3 regions of the Fodinicurvata halophila genome follow, and region 2 is predicted to be linked to each of the others. Evidence: predicted binding sites of a transcription regulator. Region 2 holds the regulator's gene; each other region holds the start of a gene.
What was found. The regulator HrcA, encoded in region 2, represses chaperone genes, less so after heat shock. The targets are predictions, from matches to a motif close to GTTAGCACTCNCCNNNGGNGAGTGCTAAC.
Positions count from the first base shown of each region.

Region 1: the regulator HrcA is predicted to act here: its motif matches at 2,744-2,772, upstream of groES (co-chaperone GroES).
Region 3: the regulator HrcA is predicted to act here: its motif matches at 5,186-5,214, upstream of groES (co-chaperone GroES).

Region 1 is NZ_JBHSCW010000008.1:83,372-90,549, reverse strand. It holds gene ACFOW6_RS14390 (SDR family oxidoreductase) at 1-175, opposite strand, end outside; gene msrB (peptide-methionine (R)-S-oxide reductase MsrB) at 184-588, opposite strand; gene groL (chaperonin GroEL) at 734-2,368, opposite strand; gene groES (co-chaperone GroES) at 2,387-2,701, opposite strand; gene ACFOW6_RS14370 (DMT family transporter) at 2,849-3,751, opposite strand; gene ACFOW6_RS14365 (bifunctional aminoglycoside phosphotransferase/ATP-binding protein) at 3,915-5,477, shown strand; gene ACFOW6_RS14360 (sulfite exporter TauE/SafE family protein) at 5,611-6,372, shown strand; gene ACFOW6_RS14355 (rhomboid family intramembrane serine protease) at 6,369-7,004, opposite strand.
Region 2 is NZ_JBHSCW010000007.1:47,231-54,408, forward strand. It holds gene dnaK (molecular chaperone DnaK) at 1-1,737, opposite strand, end outside; gene ACFOW6_RS12490 (hypothetical protein) at 1,963-2,238, shown strand; gene grpE (nucleotide exchange factor GrpE) at 2,271-2,933, opposite strand; gene hrcA (heat-inducible transcriptional repressor HrcA) at 3,002-4,078, opposite strand; gene rph (ribonuclease PH) at 4,321-5,052, shown strand; gene rdgB (RdgB/HAM1 family non-canonical purine NTP pyrophosphatase) at 5,049-5,654, shown strand; gene hemW (radical SAM family heme chaperone HemW) at 5,684-6,880, shown strand; gene ACFOW6_RS12520 (penicillin-binding protein activator) at 6,873-7,178, opposite strand, start outside.
Region 3 is NZ_JBHSCW010000003.1:586,376-593,553, reverse strand. It holds gene ntrX (nitrogen assimilation response regulator NtrX) at 1-395, shown strand, start outside; gene trkA (Trk system potassium transporter TrkA) at 429-1,805, shown strand; gene dat (D-amino-acid transaminase) at 1,851-2,702, shown strand; gene ACFOW6_RS07580 (HAD family hydrolase) at 2,695-3,354, shown strand; gene hfq (RNA chaperone Hfq) at 3,510-3,776, shown strand; gene ACFOW6_RS07570 (hypothetical protein) at 3,773-3,967, opposite strand; gene hflX (GTPase HflX) at 3,890-5,119, shown strand; gene groES (co-chaperone GroES) at 5,268-5,555, shown strand; gene groL (chaperonin GroEL) at 5,624-7,178, shown strand, end outside.

The DNA.
Region 1 (7,178 bases), on a different contig from region 2:
CGGTGATAATCTGCGCCGTCTCCTCGGCGGCGGCCTGAGATGTGTTGTAGTGCAGGGCCACACGGTAGCCATGGGCTGCCAGTTCCAGGGCCATGGCCTGCCCGAGCCGCTGGCCGGCCCCTGTTACCAGAGCGCTGGTCGGATAGGTGTCCGGATGCCGGTCCGTGGCTGCCATGGTCTGATTCACTCGTCCTTGTCTTCCGGCACGAAATCCAGCGCCGCTGAATTGATGCAATAGCGCAGGCCCGTCGGTTCCGGTCCGTCGGGAAAGACATGCCCCTGATGTGCGCCACAGTTTCCACAGTGTGTTTCCGTGCGGCTCATCCAGAGCTTGCGATCCTCCCTGGTTCCCACGGCATCTTCCACGATCGGCTGCCAGAAGGAGGGCCAGCCGGTGCCGCTGTCGAACTTGTGCGTGGATGAGAAGAGGGGCGTGCCGCAGACGATGCAACTGTATGTGCCGGCCCGCTTTTCATCGTGCAATGCGCCGCTGAAGGGGCGTTCGGTTCCCTCGTTCTGCGTGACCTCCCGCTGCTCGGGGGTCAGGTGTGAAACATCAATGCTGGATCGTTGCTTTTCCGCAGTCATGCCGCTTCCTTGCCTTTCCTCGATGGAATGTTGTCATCTCCCCGGATATTGGGTCTCTGAGGGACAAGTGCCAATGGCAAAGCAAAGGGCCGGCATGTTTCCATGCCGGCCCGAAGCTTTTCTGCCAAGTCAATGAGGACGTGGATCAGAAGTCCATGTCACCCATTCCGGCACCGGCGCCCGCCGCAGACTTCCTGCTCTCCGGCTTCTCGGCAACCATGGCTTCGGTTGTGATCAGCAGACCGGCGATGGAAGCGGCGTCCTGCAGGGCCGTACGCACGACCTTGGTCGGGTCGATGATGCCGGCCTTCACCATGTCGGTGTATTCGCCGGTGTAGGCATCGAAGCCCCAGTTGTAGTCCTTGTGCTCGGCCAGCTTGCCGGCGACAACGGCGCCATCCAGTCCGGCGTTCTGGGCGATCTGACGCACCGGGGCCTGGAGGGCCCGGCGGATGATGTCCACGCCGACCTTCTGGTCGTTGTTGATCGGCTTCACCTTGTCGAGCGCGGCAATCGAGTGCAGCAGGGCGACACCGCCGCCCGGCAGGATGCCTTCCTCGACGGCTGCGCGCGTGGCGTGCAGGGCGTCGTCGACACGGTCCTTCTTCTCTTTCACTTCGGTTTCCGTGGACCCGCCGACGCGGATCACGGCAACACCGCCGGCCAGCTTCGCCAGGCGCTCCTGCAGCTTCTCGCGGTCGTAGTCCGAGGAGGTCTCCTCGATCTGGCCCTTGATCTGGTTCACGCGGGCTTCGATGTCCTTCTTCTTGCCCGCTCCATCGACGATGGTGGTCTCTTCCTTCGTGATGGTCACCTTCTTGGCGCGGCCCAGCATGTCGAGGGTCACGTTCTCCAGCTTGATGCCCAGGTCTTCGGAGATGGCGGTGCCGTTGGTGAGGACCGCGATATCCTGCAGCATGGCCTTGCGGCGATCACCGAAGCCGGGGGCCTTGACGGCCGCGACCTTGAGGCCACCGCGCAGCTTGTTGACCACCAGGGTGGCCAGGGCCTCGCCCTCGACATCCTCGGCAATGATCAGCAGCGGACGGCTGGACTGGACGACCGACTCGAGCACAGGCAGGAGGGCTTGCAGATTGCCCAGCTTCTTCTCGAAGATCAGCACGTAGGGGTCCTCAAGCTCGACGCGCATCTTGTCGCCGTCGGTGACGAAGTACGGGGAGAGATAGCCGCGGTCGAACTGCATGCCCTCGACGACCTCGAGTTCGGTCTCGAGCGACTTGGCCTCCTCGACCGTGATCACGCCCTCGTTGCCGACCTTCTGCATGGCCTTGGCCAGCATCTCGCCGATTTCCTTGTCGCCGTTGGCCGAGATGGTGCCCACCTGGGCGATCTCGGAATTCTGGCTGATATCGCGCGAGCGTTTGCGCAGGTCGGCGACCACGGCGTCAACGGCCAGCTCGATCCCGCGCTTCAGATCCATGGGGTTCAGGCCCGCGGCCACGGCCTTGGAGCCCTCGCGCACGATGGATTGCGCCAGGACGGTCGCCGTGGTGGTGCCATCGCCGGCCATGTCGTTGGTCTTGGTGGCCACTTCGCGCACCATCTGGGCGCCCATGTTCTCGAACTTGTCGGACAGTTCGATTTCCTTGGCCACCGTCACACCGTCCTTGGTGATGCGCGGCGCGCCGAAGGACTTGTCGAGGACCACGTTGCGGCCCTTGGGGCCGAGCGTCACCTTGACCGCATCGGCCAGGATATCGACGCCGCGCAGCAGGCGCTGGCGTGCATCCTGTGAAAATTTGACTTCCTTGGCAGACATGTCTTGTCGTCCCTTGTGTTAAGCGGCCTTCTTCGAGGCTTTCTTGCCCTCGAGAATGCCCATGATGTCGGATTCCTTCATGATCAGCAGCTCTTCGCCGTTGATCTTGACCTCGGTTCCCGACCACTTGCCGAAGATGATCCGGTCACCTTCCTTGAGGTCGAGCGCGATCAGCTCGCCCTTGTCGTTACGGGCACCCGGGCCGACGGCGACGACTTCGCCCTGCATCGGCTTTTCCTTGGCGGTATCCGGAATGATGATGCCGCCGGCGGTGCGCTCGTCTTCCTCGATGCGCCGAACCACCACGCGGTCATGAAGCGGCCTGAATTTCATTAATCGTCCTCCCAATAGAGACTGACGTGTTGAGGGGATGCTGTTAGCACTCCTTTTAAGCGAGTGCTAAGGCAGGCTTCATTTACGACCACCCCGACCCTTTTTCAAGAGCCTTGTGAAAAAATAGAACAGGGCGTTTTCAGGAAGTTATCGGCTCTGTGCCTGTTTCTTCTGTTCGCGGTAGAAAACATAGAGGCCGCTGGCGATCAGGATGACCGCACCGAGGAGCGTGAACCCGTCGGGCAGGTCGCCGAACAGCAGGAAACCGTAGAATGTGGCCCAGATCATGTTCGAGTAGTTGAAGGGCGCCACCACGGCGGCCGGCGCCGCCTGGTAGGCCTTGATGATGCAGAAGTGGCTGGCACCGCCGATGGCCCCGATGGAGACCAGGCCGATCCAGCCCCAGAGATCCGGCGTGGTCCAGAAGAAGGGGACCACGAAGAACATGACGATCATGCCGATGAGCGCGCTGTAGGTCAGCGTGGTCATGGGCGATTCGCTCTGGCTCAGCTGGCGCGTGTTGATGTGATAGAGGCCATTGGTGCAGGCCGCTGCCAGGACATAGAGGGTGGCCGGATCAAAAAGGTCGCTGCCGGGGCGGATGATGATCAGTGCGCCGATGAAGCCCAGCAGCACGCCCGTCCAGCGGCGAATGCCCACCGGTTCGCCCAGCAGGGGCATGGACAGCGCGGTCACGATCAAGGGCACGGCCAGCATCACCGCAGCGGCCTCGGCCAGCGGGATATGCGAAATGCCCAGGAAGAACAGGCTGGTGGTCACCAGCAGCATCAGCGAGCGGAACAGCTGCAGGGGCAGGCGGCGCGTGCGCAACAGGGCCGGCAGGCGCAGGTTCAGCAAGGCCACCATGATCAGGACGTGGAATGTATAGCGGGCCCAGACGATCTGGGCGATGTCATAACTCTGGGACAGGGTCTTCGCGATGGCATCCATGCTGACGAACAGGAAGACCGCGAACAGCATCCAGAAGATGCCCCGCCTGTTGGCGGCCGCGACGGACAGTGCGTCGACAGGTTGCAGGTGCGTTGACATGGAGCCCCCCGGAGGCGATTGCATTGCTATGATTCTCGCCGACTGTCTTTGTAGACCCTGCAACCCTCTCGGCGTAATTGCCAATCCTGCGGGGGTGCATTGCACGGTGGACAGGGCCGGGGCGGTCTCGGCGTTTTTCAAAAGATAAACAGGAAGAGGCAGCATGACGGATCAGCACGACAGCGAAAGCGGACAGGAAGAGATCATTGCCTTCCTGAAGGACCCGTCCACCCACCCGGAGGCTGCCGGCGAGGTCCGGCACGTCACCACCCACGTGGCCCACGTCTTCCTGGCCGGCGAGCGGGCCTGGAAGATCAAGCGGGCGGTGGCCTATTCCTTCCTGGATTTTACCGGCCTGGAGGCACGCGAGGAGGTTTGCCGCAGGGAAGTGGAGCTGAACCGCCGGACCGCGCCCCAGATCTACCTCGGTGTTCATGCCATAACCCGGGCCAGAGATGGCGGCCTGGAGTTCGACGGCGCGGGCGAAACCCTGGACTGGGTCATCGAGATGCGCCGTTTCGACCAGGCCCTGATGTTCGATCACCTGATCGAACAGGGGGAGCTGGAGCCGCGCCACATCATCGACCTGGTGGATCGCGTCCATGACCTGCATGTGCAGGCCGAGCGCCTCGCCGCGCCCTACGGCGGGACCGAGGGCCTGCAAGGCGTGGTGGAGGAAAATGCCGAGGACATGAAGGCGATGCCGGCCTGCTTCACGCCGGACGCTGTGGCAGATCTGACCCGTCGGAGCCGGACCGCCCTGGAGCGCGTCGGGCCGCTGCTGGACCGACGCCGTGAGGAGGGCTGGGTGCGGCAGTGCCATGGGGATCTGCACCTGGGCAACGTGGTGCTCTGGCAGGAGCAGGCGACTCCCTTCGATTGTATCGAGTTCAGCCAGCGTATTGCCGGCATCGATGTCGTCTACGACCTGGCCTATCTGCTGATGGACCTGGTCAACCGGGATCACCGGCATTTCGCCAACCTGGCCATGAATCGCTACCTCAGTCGGGTGGGGCAGGTGGGGGTCCTGGACGCCCTGCCGTTGATGCTGAGTATCCGCGCAGCCGTACGGGCAAAGGTGACAGCGGCCGCCGTGGACGCGCAGGAGGACAAGGCCGAGGCCGAGAGGCTGACAGATGCTGCCGGGCGTTTCTTCGCGCTGGCCCGCCAGTTTCTGGAGCCTGCGGATCAACCGCGGCTGATTGCGGTCGGAGGCTTTTCGGGAACCGGAAAGTCCACGCTGGCGGCAGGCCTGGCGCCCGCGGTGGGGCGTGCGCCCGGCGCCCTGCACCTGCGCAGCGACATGATCCGCAAGCGACTGCAAGGCGTGGCTCCGGAAACACGGCTTCCTCAGGACGCCTACAGTGCCGACGTGAGCCGAAAGGTCTACGACACGCTGTTTGCCGAGGCGACGGCGGCGCTGAAGGCTGGACAGTCTGTCATTGCCGATGCCGTCTGGGCCAAACCCGAGGAGCGCGGGCAATTGGAGGCACTTGCACGAGACTGTGGTGCTGCGTTCCGGGGTCTCTGGCTGGAGGCCCCGCGCGAGACGCTGGAGGCACGGATCGAGGGGCGACGCAACGACAGCTCGGATGCGACCGTGTCGGTTCTGGAACACCAACTGACCCACGAGACCGGTGAGATCGCCTGGCCGCGCCTGGATACGGGGAATGGGGCCGAGGCCGTGCTGGCCCGGGCACAGGAGAGGCTTGGCCTCGAGTCCTGACATGGCTGATCTGCGGAAATCGGGGTAACAGGTTGCGGCAAGGGACTTTCCCCGTCCGGCTGAGGTCTTATGCTGGCAGTCCCTTGCGCCCGGCTTCGTGCGGCGCGGAATTCAGGACACACAGCCGGAGACCATGGACCCCCTGACAGCCGATACCTTTGCGCTCTATGCGGTGGGCTTCAGTGGCCTGCTGCTGGCCGGTTTCGTCAAGGGCGTCATCGGCATGGGGTTGCCGCTGGTGGCCCTGCCGGTGCTGGCCTACATGATGCCGGTGCCGGAGGCGATCACGGTTCTGTCCCTGCCGGTCGTGCTCAGCAACCTGGTCCAGGCGTTCCAGGGTGGTCACTTCCTGGGAGTGCTGAAACGGTTTTGGCCTGTGATGCTGTCTCTGGTGCTCGGTGTATTGTTGGGTGTCCAGCTCCTGGTCTCGCTGGATCCGCAGCTGCTCTACCTGCTGCTGGGAATTGCGATCACCGGAATGGCGCTCCTGACGCTCTCCAGCCCGCGCTTCACTCTGAAGCCGAGCCAGGAACGTCCGGTGGGCCTCGGCGTCTGTTTCGGAGCGGGGGTGCTGGGGGGCGTCTCCAACCTGCCAGGCCCCCCGCTTGCGCTCTATCTCGTGGCCCTGCGCCTCGAAAAGACTTTCTTCATCAGCGCCATCTCGATCTTCTTTCTGATCAATTCCGCGCCTCTCTATGCCGCGCTGGCGCTGCATGACGTCCTGGGGTGGTACGAACTGCTGCTTTCAGCCTTTGCCGTCATCCCGGTGTTCGGCGGAGTCTTCCTGGGTCAGTGGGTCCGGAAATTCGTCTCCCAGGCCCGCTTCCAGACCGTGGTGCTGCTGGTCCTGGTCGTGATCGGCCTGTCCTTCATCTGGCGGGCCTACGCAGGCTAGTCGACCACGTGGAAGCGAGACTTCTGCTTTTCCTGCAGGTTCCGCCTCAACAGCCAGGGGAACAGGAAGAGACCGGCGAAGAAGCCGCCGGCATGGGCCTCCCAGGCGATAGAGGGTGATTCCGGGCCGCCGACACCGCCCACCATGGCATAGGCGATGTTGAGGGCCATCATCACCGCCGTGAAGGCGGCCAGCTTGCGCCAGCGCGTGGGTCTATCCTCCCAGGGGCGTGCGACGCCAATATGTCCGAACGCGCCCAGCAGGCCGAAAACACCCCCCGATGCGCCGACGGCTATGGCGGTCACCCCCCAGTTCAGGGCGACGAACAGGACCCCGCCGGCAACGGCGCTGCCGAGGAAGAGGATCAGGAAGTCACGGGAGTTCAAGGTTCTTTGTACCAGCGTGCCGATGGTGGCGATCCAGAAGCCGTTGAACAGCAGATGCACCAGGCCTTCATGGATGAAGACGCTGGTGACGAGGCTGTAGAGCCGTTCCCAGACGAACTCCCCGTTCACGAAGAGGTAGAGCGCGAACCAGACAATGAACTGATAGTCCAGATGAGGCGGCAACAGGGCGCGCAGCAGGCTGATGCCGGCCATCACGAGCAGCAGAACCAAGACTGTACGGGGCATGTTGAGCGCCGGCTGACTCGGCGGCGGAGGCGGCGGAGATTGTTTCTTCGCGGGGTCGGCGGTCATGCGGCCTCTGTCTGTGATCTGGGGGAAGAACCCGTTCCTCCCGCATGTAGAATGAAGCGGCTGCGGAGTCCATGTCTTCCGGGCCGACTTTCAATGTTGCAGCGCAAA
Region 2 (7,178 bases):
CTTGATGGCCTCGAGGTCCTCGCCGTCCTTGACCTCCTTGAGGTCGGCGATGGCCTGCTCGACTTCGGACTTGGCCGTGGCGTCGATCTTGTCGCCGCTCTCGCTGAGGGTCTTCTCCGTGGTGTGGATCAGGCTCTCGGCGTTGTTGCGGGCGTCGATGAGCTCGCGCTTCTTCTTGTCGGCCTCGGCATTCTCCTCGGCCTCCTTGACCATGCGCTCGATGTCCTCTTCGGACAGACCGCCGGAGGCCTGGATGCGGATGGCCTGCTCCTTGTTGGTGGCCTTGTCCTTGGCCGAGACGTTCACGAGGCCGTTGGCGTCGATGTCGAAGGTTACTTCGATCTGCGGCACGCCGCGCGGGGCGGCAGGGATGCCGACCAGGTCGAACTGACCCAGCATCTTGTTGTCCGCGGCCATTTCGCGCTCGCCCTGGAAGACCCGGATGGTCACGGCGTTCTGGTTGTCCTCGGCCGTCGAGAAGACCTGGGACTTCCGTGTCGGAATCGTGGTGTTGCGCTCGATCAGCTTGGTCATGACGCCGCCCAGGGTCTCGATACCCAGCGACAGCGGTGTCACGTCGAGCAGCAGCACGTCCTTGACGTCGCCCTGGAGCACGCCGCCCTGAATGGCGGCACCGATCGCCACCACTTCGTCGGGATTGACGCCGCGGTGGGGCTCCTTGCCGAAGAAGTTCTTCACGTTCTCGATGATCTTGGGCATGCGGGTCATGCCGCCGACCATGATCACCTCGTCGATCTCGCCGGCGCTGACACCGGCGTCCTTCAGGGCCGACTTGCAGGGGCCGATCGTGCGCTTGACCAGGTCATCCACCAGCGCTTCCAGCTTGGCCCGGGACAGCTTGATGTTCAGGTGCTTCGGGCCGGAGGAATCGGCCGTGATGAACGGCAGGTTCACTTCCGTCTGGCTGCTGCTGGACAGCTCGATCTTGGCTTTCTCGGCCGCTTCCTTCAGGCGCTGCAGCGCCAGCTTGTCCTGGCGCAGGTCGATGCCCTGCTCCTTCTTGAACTCGTCGGCCAGGTACTCGATGATCTGGCTGTCGAAGTCCTCGCCGCCCAGGAAAGTGTCGCCGTTGGTCGACTTCACCTCGAAGACGCCGTCGCCGATTTCCAGGATCGAGATGTCGAAGGTGCCGCCGCCCAGGTCATAGACCGCGATGGTGCCGGACGTCTTCTTGTCCAGCCCATAGGCCAGCGCGGCTGCCGTGGGCTCGTTAATAATGCGCAGCACCTCCAGGCCGGCAATGCGACCGGCGTCCTTGGTGGCCTGGCGCTGCGAGTCGTTGAAGTAGGCCGGCACGGTAATGACCGCCTGCTCCACCTTCTCGCCGAGATGGCTCTCCGCGGTCTCCTTCATCTTCTGGAGAATCTGCGCGGAGATCTGGCTCGGGCTGTACTTCTCGCCATTCACCTGGACCCAGGCGTCGCCGTTCGGCCCTTCCACGATCTGGTAGGAAACCAGGTCCTTGTCCTTCTTCGTGGTCGGGTCGTCATAGCGCCGGCCGATGAGTCGCTTGATCGCGAAAAGCGTGTTTTCCGGATTGGTGACCGCCTGACGCTTGGCCGGCTGGCCGACCAATGTTCCGTCTTCGGTGAAAGCCACCATGGAAGGTGTGGTACGCGTGCCTTCCGTATTCTCGATCACCCGTCCGTCCTTGCCGTCCATTACGGCGACACAGGAGTTCGTCGTTCCGAGGTCGATACCAATAACTTTGCTCATTTATATCCTCTCTTTCGCAGCAGACTTCTGAGACAGCCTCATAAAGCGCCGTCCCTAGTCCCTTGGAGGTCCGGTCCGGGGGACCAAAAAACCTGTTGATCTTACCAGAAGGCGGCGAATGCCGCTTACGTCCGCATATATAAGGCTTTCGACCCAGCCTACAAGGCGCGCAGCGGCTTTCTTCTTCAGCTTGTCTCGCTTCGGGGAAAGGGGCAGGATGAGTTCATGCTCTACAGGAACCGACCGCCCTTCCCCGACAATCGCATATATCTGACGATCCTCTGGTTGATGGTGGTAAATATTGTGGTCGGGGCCTTGCTGGCCCTGTTCGGCGAACGGGTTTTCGACAGTTCCGCGCTTGCGCATTTCGGCACCGGCCTGATGCTGGTGGCGGGCATTGTCTACTTCTTCTTCCGCTGGCTGGGGCTTCGGGAAGGCGTACGCCGGCGCCAGGCCGCCTCCCGCGACCAAGCGGAGGGTGAGCGGCCCGGACAGGATTGAATCCTGAGGGGCCGGCGGATGCCGCCGGCCCCTCAGGCCTGGGTGTCTACCTGTCCGCCGGGTCCGTTCTGGCTGCTGCCCTTGGAGACGGCCACGCGCGCCGGGCGCAGCAAGCGGTCGTGCAGGATATAGCCAGGTTCCAGGACCTGGGAGATCGTTCCGGGCGGATAGTTGGGATCCTCGACCTCCACCATGGCTTCGTGATAGTGCGGATTCAGGCGTTCGCCCACCGGGTCGATGCGCTTGATGTGGTTCTTCTCGAAGGCCTCCAGCAGGGATTTCTCCGTCATCTCCACGCCGGTCATCAGGCTCTTCAGGTGCTCGTTCTCCTCGGCGGCGCCGGCGGGCACGCTGTCGAGGGCGCGCCGCAGGTTGTCGGCAACGCTCAGCAGGTCCTTGGCAAGACCGCCGCCGGCGTACTTGACGGCCTCGTCACGCTCCTTGCGTGCCCGATTGCGGATATTCTCCGCATCGGCCATGGCGCGCAAAAGCTGATCCTTGAGCGAGGCGATCTCCGCGCGCAGGGCTTCGGTCTCGTCGCCCTCCGTTTCGTCCGGGGTTGCCTCATCGCCATCCCTCTCCTGCTCGGCGACGGCAGATGGGTCGAACTCCGAGTCCATCGTGTTCTGGTCCTCCGTGAATTCCTCTTCCGTCGAGGAATCGGGCGTTTGGGTTTGCTGCGGACGTTTTGCCATGAGTCCTTTCCGAATAATAACTGATACAGACTGACTATCTGTGTGAGCGAGGCGCCCGTTTTAAGGGGTCAGCCGATCAAGCGACCGATGACCTTCGCCGTGTAGTCCACCATTGGTATGATCCGGCCATAGTCGATGCGTGTCGGACCGATCACGCCGATGGCCCCCACGATCTGCTGCCGGCTGTTGTTGTAAGGCGCGACGACCATGGAGCATCCGGCCATGCCGAACAACTCGTTTTCAGCGCCGATGAAGATCTGAACGCCTTCGGCGTCGTCGGTCAGGTCCAGCAGGCGAAGCAGGGCTTCCTTCTTTTCCAGCGCCGTGAACAGCTGCCGGATGTGCTCCAAGTCCTCGAGAGCCTGAACGTCACTGAGCAACTGGGCCTGGCCGCGCACGATCAGGGCACCGCCGCTGGAATTGTCGGCCCAGGTGGCCAGTCCGGCCTCGACCACGCGCGAAGTCAGTTCGTCCAGGCGCGCACGCTGCTCCTCCAGCTCCTTGTTGACGATCTGTCGGGCATCTTCCAGCGTGCGGCCGCGCAGGTGAGTCGAGAGGAAGTTGGACGCTTCCACCAGGGAAGACGGCGGCAGGCCCACAGGCACGTCGATCACGCGGTTCTCCACGTTTCCTGACTCGCCGACAAGCACCACAAGGGCCCGCCCCGGGCCGAGTGACACGAACTCGATATGCTTGAGGGTATCGTCCTGCTGCTTCGGGGCAAGCACGAGCCCGGCGCAGTGCGATAGATCCGAGAGCAGGCTGGTGGCCTCCTCGAGAACCTGGGAGAGGCTGCGTCCGGAGGCCGCACACTGTCCCTCGATGATCTCGCGTTCGTCCTGTCCCAGATTGCCGTGTTCGAGCAGGCCGTCCACATAAAGGCGCAGGCCTTGCTCCGTGGGCAGCCGCCCGGCCGAGGTGTGGGGGGCCACCAGCAGTCCCAGCTCCTCCAGGTCGGCCATGACGTTGCGGATCGTGGCCGATGAGAGATCCAGACCCATGTTGCGCGACAGCGTGCGCGAGCCCACAGGGGCGCCGGTTTCCACATAGGCATCGACGATCATGCGCAGAATTTCACGCGAACGCTCGTTCAGCGCGCCCAGTTCGGGGCGGGCGGCAAAAGACTTTGAGGGACGCTTGGACATGGAGGTCATGAGATCGATTATACCGGAGAAACACTGCAGGCCGAGAGCAAACTTCACCCTCGCCAATCACACGCAGAGCATTTAGTCCGTGACGTGAGCGGTTTCAACGGCCCCTATGCGACTGGACGGCCCTGCTTCCAGGCGTTAGGTTCGCGCCGTTTCACGGCAGTTTGTCCTGTCAGACCGATGCCTCCAGGGGCCTCGGCCCGTTCTGCCTATCATATGCAATAGGGAGGTCGCCCATGCGTCCCAGTGGCCGGTCCACCGACCAGCTTCGCGAGATTACCCTCGAAACCCATGTCAACAAGTATGCCGAGGGCTCCTGCCTGGCTCGCTTCGGGGACACCCATGTTCTGTGCACGGCCAGCGTGGATCCCGGCGTGCCGGGCTGGCTGCGCAACAGCGGACGCGGCTGGGTGACCGCGGAATACGGCATGTTGCCCCGGGCCACCGACGGGCGGACCGATCGCGAAGCCGCGCGCGGCCGTCAGAGCGGCCGGACCCAGGAGATCCAACGCCTGATCGGGCGCAGCCTGCGAGCCGTGACCGACATGAGCGCGTTCGGCGAGCGTCAGATCCGCCTGGACTGCGACGTACTGCAGGCCGATGGAGGAACGCGCACGGCGGCCATCACCGGAGCCTATGTGGCGCTCTACATTGCCTTCGAGCACCTGCGCCGTCTGGGTGTTGTCGAGAAGGTCCCGCTGTCCGAAGAGGTGGCGGCCGTCTCCTGCGGGCTCTTTCGCGGGATCCCGGTGCTTGACCTGGACTACGCGGAAGACTCCGAAGCCGGTGCCGATGCCAACTTCGTGATGACGGCGAGCGGCGGAATCGTGGAAATCCAGGGCACGGCCGAGGATGTCCCCTTTACGCGCGAGGCGTTCGATCATCTCATGGAGCTGGCCGAAAGCGGCATTCAGCGATTGACGGAGGTTCAGCGCGCCGCCCTGGGCGAACTGGGGGGTGCGGCATGACAGCCAGGGCTTTGCTCGGCGAACGCCTGGTCATTGCCAGCCACAACCCGGGAAAGGTCCGGGAGATCGAGGCGCTGCTGACTCCCTTCGGTATCGAGGTGGTCTCGGCCGGAACGCTGGAGCTGCCCGAGCCGGAGGAAACCGGTCACACCTTTGCCGAGAATGCCGCCTTGAAGGCGGAAACCGCGGCCGAGTCCTCCGGGCTGGCCGCCCTGGCCGATGATTCCGGTCTCGTGGTGCCGGCACTCGACGGAGCGCCCGGTATCTACTCGGCCCGCTGGGCGGGGCCGGACAAGGATTTTTCTCACGCCATGGAGCGGGTGAACCGCGAACTTGGCGAGAGTCGGGACCGGCATGCCTATTTCGTCTGTGCGCTGGCCCTGGCGCGACCCGGAGAGGAGATACGGATCTTCGAGGGGCGAGTGGATGGCGTCCTGCTCTGGCCGCCCCGGGGCGAGCGGGGGTTCGGCTACGACCCCATGTTCCTGCCCGACGGCCGCAGCGAGAGTTTCGGCGAGATGGATCCGGCCGAGAAGCATGCCATCAGTCATCGCGCCCGCGCCTTTCGGGATCTGGACTCCTGGCTGCGCAAAACGGAGTGATGGCACAGGTGCAAACGGAAATGGCTGTCTTGGAAACCGATAGCAAAGCGGAGGCCTCGCAGGCCGGCTTCGGACTGTACATTCACTGGCCCTTTTGCCAGTCCAAGTGCCCCTATTGCGATTTCAACAGCCATGTGCGCGAGACCATCGATCAGGCACGCTGGCGTTCCGCACTGCTGAACGAGCTGGAGCACTTTGCCCGTCGCACCCGGGGGCGCCGCCTGACCTCTGTTTTCTTTGGCGGCGGCACGCCGTCCCTGATGGCACCGGACACCGTGGGTGCGCTTCTCGAGCGCCTGCCGCAGCACTGGCAGCTGGCCGAGGACCTGGAGGTGACGCTCGAGGCGAACCCGACCTCAACGGAGGCCGAGAAGTTCGCCGCCTATCGGGCGGCCGGCGTCAACCGCCTGTCGCTAGGGGTGCAGTCCTTCGACGACGAGGCACTGGCCTTCCTGGGCCGCCGTCACTCGGCCGCCGAGGCGCGCCAGGCTATCGCGCTGGCCCGGCGGCATTTTCCGCGCTTCTCCTTCGACCTGATCTATGCGCGGCCGGACCAGAGCCTCTCGGCCTGGGAAGACGAGCTCCAGGCCGCCTTGCAAGAGGGAACGGAGCACATCTCGCTCTACCAGTTGACGATCGAACCCAACACCGTCTTTCACGGCGACTGGCGCCGCGGCGAACTGCACCTGCCACCCGAAGAGCGCCAGGCCACTCTCTACGAGCGCACCGCCGAGATCCTGAAACCGGCCGGGCTGCTGGGATACGAGATCTCGAACTATGCCCGTCCCGGTGCGGAGAGCCGCCACAACCTGGTCTACTGGCGCTATGGCGATTACCTGGGCATCGGCCCGGGCGCGCACGGGCGCCTGACCCTCGATGGTCAGCGCTATGCCTTGCGCCAGCACCGGGCTCCCGAGGCCTGGCTGGAGAGCGTGGAGCGCCAGGGCCATGCCACGCGTGCGGACACCGCCCTGACGCGCGAGGAGCGCCTTACCGAACGCCTGATGATGGGGCTGCGGCTTGCGGAGGGGATCAATCGCGCGGATGTGGAATCCGAACAGGGCCGTTGCCTGGAGGAACTGCTGGACCGGGACCGGCTCACCGCGCTTTGCGAGGAAGGCTATCTGGAACTGACACCACAGCGCCTGCGCGCCCTGCCGGCGGGGCGCCAGCGCCTCGACGCCCTGCTGGGATACCTGCTGGGCCGAACGCGCGCCGCTAGTTGATCAGCGGTTCAAAGCTGTCCGGCGCCGCCTCGAGACGCTCGAAACCGTCACTGCGCAGTTCGTAGACGGCCAGGCCGCGTTCCACCTCGCCCTGGGGCCGCAGGCGGAACAGGCCGTCGACGCCGGTATAGCCGTCACTGCTGGTCAGAACCTCTTCATCATAAACGACGGGATTGTCGCCGCCCTCGGCGTCCCGGGCCAGAGCGGCGGCCAGGGCCGTGGTGTCGTAGGCGATGGAGGCCACCCGCGGCGGTTCATTGCCGTAGAGGTCCTCATACTGCCGGGCGAAGGTGCGCCA
Region 3 (7,178 bases), on a different contig from region 2:
CTTCGGATAATTCCGGTTTGCCCATGCGTGAAATCAGTGAGGATGCCATGGCCATGCTGCAGACCTATGATTGGCCCGGCAATGTCCGACAGTTGCGCAACATGATCGACTGGCTGCTGATCATGGCTCCGGGCGGTGTCGCCGAGCCGATTACCGCCGACATGCTGCCGCCGGAAATCACCTCGAAGTCCTCGGCCGTGTTGTCGGGGGCGAACAGCAGCGATATTCTGGCGCTTCCCCTGCGGCAGGCGCGGGAGAAATTCGAAAAGCAGTATCTGGAAGCCCAGATCAATCGATTCAGCGGGAATATATCTCGAACAGCATCCTTCGTGGGCATGGAGCGCTCGGCATTACATCGCAAGCTCCGGCTTCTGGGCATCAATCCCGAGCGCTAGGACCTCGGAAAAGCGCATGAAAGTGATCTGCCAATGAAAGTGATCGTCTGCGGGGCCGGTCAGGTCGGGTTCAACATCGCCCGTTACCTGGCAAGCGAGAATGCTGACGTAACCATCATCGACCAGTCCCCGCAGTTGATCCAGAAGATCAGTGATCTTCTGGATGTCAGCGGTGTCGTGGGCTTCGCCTCACATCCCGATATTCTCGAGAAAGCCGGAGCCAGGGATGCTGATATGCTGGTTGCCGTGACCTATGCCGATGAGGTGAACATGGTCGCCTGCCAGATCTGTCATTCCCTGTTCGAGATTCCGACCAAGATCGCTCGTATCCGTCATCAGAGTTACCTGAACCCTGTCTGGTCCGACCTCTTTTCCACGGACAACCTGCCGATCGACGTTATCATCTCTCCGGAGCTGGAGGTCGCCAAGGCCATCGAGCGTCGCCTGCGCGTTCCCGGCGCTTTCGACGCGCTCTCCATGCTGAAGGACAAGATCAGCCTGATCGGTGTGCACGTGCGCGAAGAGACCCCGATCATCAACACGCCTCTACGACAGCTGACCGAACTGTTTCCGGAGCTGCACATCCTGATTCTCGCCATCCATCGGAACGGCAGCGTGATTGTCGCCGGCGGTGATGACGAGCTCATGCCGGGTGATGACGTCTATTTCGTCTGCCATAACGCTCATCTTGACCGCGCCATGATGAGTTTCGGGTATGAGGAGAAGGAGGCGAGGCGGGTTGTCCTGATCGGTGGCGGGAATATCGGCCTCAATCTCGCCCAGCGCGTTGAGGACAAGCACCCACAGGTTCAGTTGAAACTGATCGAGATCGACAAGAGCCGGGCCGAGAAAGTGGCGCAAAGCCTGTCCCGATCCGTTGTCATTCATGGCGATGCGGTGGAACTGGATATTCTCAACGAGAGCAATATCAGCACGGCTGAGACAGTGATCGCGGTTTCCAACGAGGACGAGGTGAATATCCTGTCCTCCCTGTTGGCCAAGAAGCAGGGCTGCCGAAGGGCTATTACGCTCATCAATTCCAGTTCGTACAACCAACTGGTCAGCGGTCTCGGTATCGACACTATCGTCAGTCCGCGGGCTATTACGGTTTCCACCATTCTTCAACATGTGCGTCGTGGCCGGATCCGTTCTGCCTATTCCCTGGCCGATGGCGTCGGAGAGGTTCTGGAAGCTGAAGTGCTTGAAACCTCGGCTCTGACGAATCAAGCTCTGCGTGACGCACCGCTTCCGGATGGTGTCGTGATCGGGGCTATCTTCCGCAATAAAGAGGTGATCATTCCGCGCGGCAAGACGGTCATCAAGGCTGGTGACTTGGTTGTCCTGTTTGCCAAGCCCGCGGCCGTCAAGAAGGTCGAGCGCCTCTTCTCCGTAAAACTCGAATTCTTCTAAACAGTTTCCGAGTTCACTATCGCTTTTATCTGGGATAACAACACCATGCCTCGCATAGCCTATGTCAACGGTCAGTACTTGCCGCACTCTGATGCCAGTGTGCATATCGAGGATCGCGGGTATCAATTCGCTGACGGCGTGTACGAAGTCGTGCCCGTCATGTCCGGAAAGCTGGTGGATGAGGCCCGTCACCTGGACCGGTTGGAGCGCTCGCTGTCCGAACTGCAAATGGATATGCCTATGAGTCGCCGGGCACTGCAGCTGGTTTGCGACAGTGTGATAGAGCGCAATTATCTGACTAACGGTTTCGTCTACATGCAGGTAACGCGCGGTGTCGCACCTCGAGATCATAAGTTTCCCAAGGGAATCAAGCCGGCCATCGTCATCACTGCCAAGCAGACGAAGCCGCAGAGTACGGCTGTCCTGGAGGATGGAGTTGCGGTCAAGACCGTCCCAGACATCCGCTGGCGTCGCCGCGATATCAAATCCATATCCTTGCTGCCCAATTGCATGGCCAAACAGGCCGCCGTCGAGGAAGGTGCCTTCGAGGCCTGGATGGTCGAGGAGGATGGAACCGTCACCGAAGGCTCGTCGACGAATGCCTGGATCGTGACGAAGGATGGCATCCTCGTCACACGTACAGCGGATCACGACATTCTCAATGGAATTACGCGCATGGGCTTGCTGGAGGTGGCTGCGGAGGCAGGTGTGCAGTTCGAGGAAAGACCTTTCACGCTGGAAGAGGCCTATGAGGCACGCGAGGCCTTCCTGACATCCAGCACGAACCATGTCACCCCGATCACGCGCATTGACGATCGCTCGGTTGCCAACGGCAAGCCCGGCTCCGTAACCATGAAACTGCGCGAAGCCTACCTGGATCGTATTGCCCGTGAATGACATCACTCAGCACGGCAAGCCGCGTGCTCTGCTCTTTGACTGGGACAATACGCTTGTCGATACTTGGCCTACGATCCATGCGGCCCTTCATGTCACCTTCGAACGGTTTGGCATGCCTCCTTGGTCATTGGACGAAGTGCGGCAAAGGGTGCGCGTTTCAGCACGTGAAGGTTTTCCAAAGCTCTTCGGGGATCGCTCCAACGAGGCCCTGGATGTTTTTTACGAAGCGTTCAAGGCGCAACATATCGAGCAGCTGAGCGTACTCGAGGGGGCCGCGGAAATGCTTTCCGGCCTGCACGAAGCCGGGTTCTACCTCGGGGTCGTCAGTAACAAGTCCGGACCGCTTCTGCGTCGCGAAGTCGACCATCTTGGTTGGGCCCGGTATTTCAGCAGAGTGGTTGGGGCCACGGATGCGGAGCGCGATAAGCCGGCTGCGGAACCTGTGCAGCTGGCTCTGGCGGAGTCCGGTGTGATGCCCGGAAAAGATGTCTGGTTCGTGGGTGATACCGATATCGATCTGATCTGTGCGCAAAACGCCGGCTGCGTCCCGGTCCTGCTGCGCGCGGAACCTCCAGGCCAGCAGGAATTCGAAGAGGTCGTGCCACGCTTTTATGTCTGTGATCGTCGCTCTCTATTGGCTCTGCTGCGATAAATCACTATCTAGAAATTGTGCGGCTTTTTCCGGAGGTCTTTCTGCCATATCGCGATAGATCATTATCTGGTAAACGGTGCGCTTACAGTGCTGTAAGAGATAAGCAGCAAACCCCGTGAATCATAATGAACTGACTTAAAGGAAAGGGGGAACCAATGGCCGGCGAGAAATCCCAGAATGTGCAGGATGTTTTTCTGAACAGCATCCGCAAGAACAAGATTCCGGTCACAGTATTCTTGGTAAATGGCGTGAAACTGCAGGGGATCGTTACCTGGTTCGACAACTTCTGTGTACTGCTGCGTCGCGATGCGCATTCCCAGCTTGTCTATAAGCACGCTATATCAACGATCATGCCAAGTGGTCCTCTTCAGCTTTTCGAGCCTTCCGAGAAGGAGACTGAGGAAGGCGGTGAGGAGGCTTAACGGGTCCCTACTTGACGGAAAATCCTCCAGAAGAAACGAAAACGGCCGGTAGCGGCAGGACTGTGGAGGGCGAGGTTTGCCTCGTCATCCATGCGGTCGAGAAAAAGCCTGGCGTGGCGCACAGCCATGCCGAAGCCCGGCTTGAGGAAGCCGTCGGGCTTGCCGCTGCCATCAATCTTCAGGTTGCCCATTCAGAAGTTGTCCGGCTGGACAAGGTGAGACCGGGAACCCTCATCGGAATGGGCGTGATCGAACGCCTGCGCAGCCTCGTTCAGGAAACCGGGGCGGTCGTTGTCATAGTCGATTCAGCTCTTACCCCTGTCCAGCAACGCAATCTGGAACGCGAGCTGAATTGCAAGGTTATCGACCGGACAGGTCTGATTCTCGAGATCTTCGGTGCACGTGCCCGTACCAAGGAAGGACGCCTCCAGGTTCAACTTGCGGCCTTGAACTATCAGCGTTCACGCCTCGTGCGTTCCTGGACGCACCTGGAACGCCAGCGTGGTGGTGCCGGCTTCATGGGCGGGCCCGGCGAACGCCAGATCGAACTCGACCGACGCATGCTGGACGATCAGATCATTCGCCTCAAGAAAGCCCTGAAGCAAGTTCGGCGTACGCGGTCTTTGCACCGCACCGCCCGGCAGCGTGTGCCTCATCCAGTCATTGCCTTGGCCGGTTATACGAATGCCGGAAAGTCGACGCTGTTCAACCGGTTGTCCTCGGCGAATGTCAAAGTGGAGGACCAGCTTTTTGCCACGCTGGATCCGACCATGCGGAATATCCGGTTGCCATCGGGGATGAATGCCATTCTCTCGGACACCGTGGGTTTCATCACGGATTTGCCGACGGATCTGGTTGCGGCGTTCCGTGCCACCCTGGAAGAGGTGGTGGAAGCTGACATCATCTTGCATGTTCGCGATATCTCGCATCCCGAGACGGAACTCCACAAGCAGTCAGTCCTTCAGGTTCTCCACGACCTCGGAGTTACGGGCGAAGAAGCGCCGGAGTCCAAGCCGATCATCGAGGTCCTGAACAAGATCGATCTGTTGGACGAAGACTCCCTCAAGAGCTGGCGCAACCTGGCCGACCGGGCGCCGGGACAGGCCCTGGTTTCGGCTGAAACCGGAGAAGGTTTGAATTTTCTTCAGGAAATCATTGAGCAGAGGTTGCGTGAGAGAGATGAACTCCTATCTCTCGCCATAGATCTGAAGGATGGCGCAACCTTGGCCTGGTGCTACGAGCACGGGCGGGTTGTTTCCCGTCATGACGATGACAGCAAGGCACATATCCGCGTGTCCATGGATCCGGCGAACGCCGCACGCCTGAAGGCTTACACAGACTGAGAGCCAATGCCCAATGACCTTTGCGATGGTTGACTCATCTAGGGCGAGAGCTAGTATGTCGGCCTTGTTAGCACTCTACGCGGATGAGTGCTTAATCCTTTCATGAAACATACCGTCGTCACCACAGTCCTTAGCGAGGAGAAAACAAATGAAATTTCGGCCACTGCATGACCGCGTCGTTGTTGAGCCGTTGGACACCGAGGAAACGACCGTTGGCGGAATCATTATTCCCGATACGGCAAAGGAAAAGCCCATGCAGGGCAAGGTTGTCGCGGTCGGCCCTGGTGCCCGTGGCGATGACGGCAAGGTCGTCGCGCCTGATGTCAAGACTGGTGACACCGTGCTCTACGGCAAGTGGTCCGGCACGGAGGTCAAGGTCGATGGCAAGGAAGTGCTGATCATGCGCGAGAACGACATCATGGGGGTTCTGGGCTGATCACCGGATCGTCCGAACCTCTTCCGGAAGCAAACCAGTCCCAACAAAGTTTCAAGGAGTAACCGAGTATGGCAGCCAAAGATTTGAAGTTCGGCGGCGATGCACGCCAGCGCATGATGCGTGGTGTCGATACCCTGGCCGATGCGGTCAAGGTGACGTTGGGTCCCAAGGGTCGCAACGTGGTTCTCGACAAGTCCTTCGGTTCGCCGCGCAGCACCAAGGACGGTGTGACGGTGGCCAAGGAAATCGAACTGTCCGACAAGTTCGAGAACATGGGCGCACAGCTTGTGCGTGAGGTGGCCAGCAAGACCAATGACACGGCTGGTGACGGAACCACCACGGCGACCGTGCTGGCGCAGACCATTCTGCGCGAGGGCTCCAAGGCCGTCGCTGCGGGCCTGAACCCCATGGACCTGAAGCGCGGCATCGACGAGGCCGTGAAGGCTGTTGTCGCGAGCCTGCGCAAACAGTCCAACAAGATCTCCGCTTCCAGCGAGATTGCTCAGGTTGGCACGATTTCGGCCAATGGCGACAAGGAAATCGGCGAGATGATCGCCGAAGCCATGCAGAAGGTCGGTAACGAGGGTGTAATCACGGTCGAGGAGGCCAAGTCGCTCGAGACCGAACTCGAGGTCGTCGAGGGCATGCAGTTCGACCGCGGCTATCTCTCCCCGTACTTCGTCACCAACTCCGAAAAGATGCTCTGCGAACTGGAGAACCCCTACATTCTCATTCTAGAGAAGAAGCTCTCCAACCTGCAGGCCCTCCTGCCGATCCTCGAGTCGGTGGTGCAGTCCAGCCGTCCGCTGCTGATCATTGCCGAGGATGTCGAGGGCGAGGCTCTGGCCACCCTGGTGGTCAACAAGCTGCGCGGCGGCCTCAAGGTCGCGGCCGTCAAGGCCCCCGGCTTTGGTGATCGCCGCAAGGCCATGCTTGAGGACATCGCGGTCCTGACCGATGGCCAGGTGGTTTCCGAGGATCTGGGCATCAAGCTGGAGAACGTGACCCTCGACATGCTGGGCAGCACCAAGCGTGTGTCCATCACCAAGGACGAGACCACCATCGTTGAGGGACAGGGCAAGAAGAAGCAGATCGAAGCCCGCGTGAACCAGATCAAGGGCCAGATCGAGGAGACTTCCTCGGACTACGACCGTGAGAAGCTGCAGGAGCGGCTGGCGAAGCTGGCCGGCGGTGTTGCCGTCATCCGCGTCGGCGGTGCCACGGAAACCGAGGTGAAGGAGAAGAAGGACCGCGTCGACGACGCCCTGCACGCCACGCGCGCAGCCGTCGAGGAAGGCATCGTTCCAGGCGGTGGCGTTGCGCTTCTCCACTCCACCAAGGCACTTGAAAAGCTCAAGGTGGCCAATGAAGACCAGAAGGTTGGTGTGGACATTGTCCGCAGGGCGCTCCAGGGACCGGTGCGCCAGATTGCCGAGAACGCCGGCGTCGATGGCGCTGTCGTGGCCGGTAAGCTGCTGGAAAGCAAGGACCAGAACTGGGGCTTCGATGCCTACAAGGGTGAGTACACCGACCTGGTGAAAGCCGGCATCATCGACCCGACCAAGGTCGTGCGTACAGCCCTGCAGGACGCTGCCTCCGTTGCGGGCCTTATGGTAACCACGG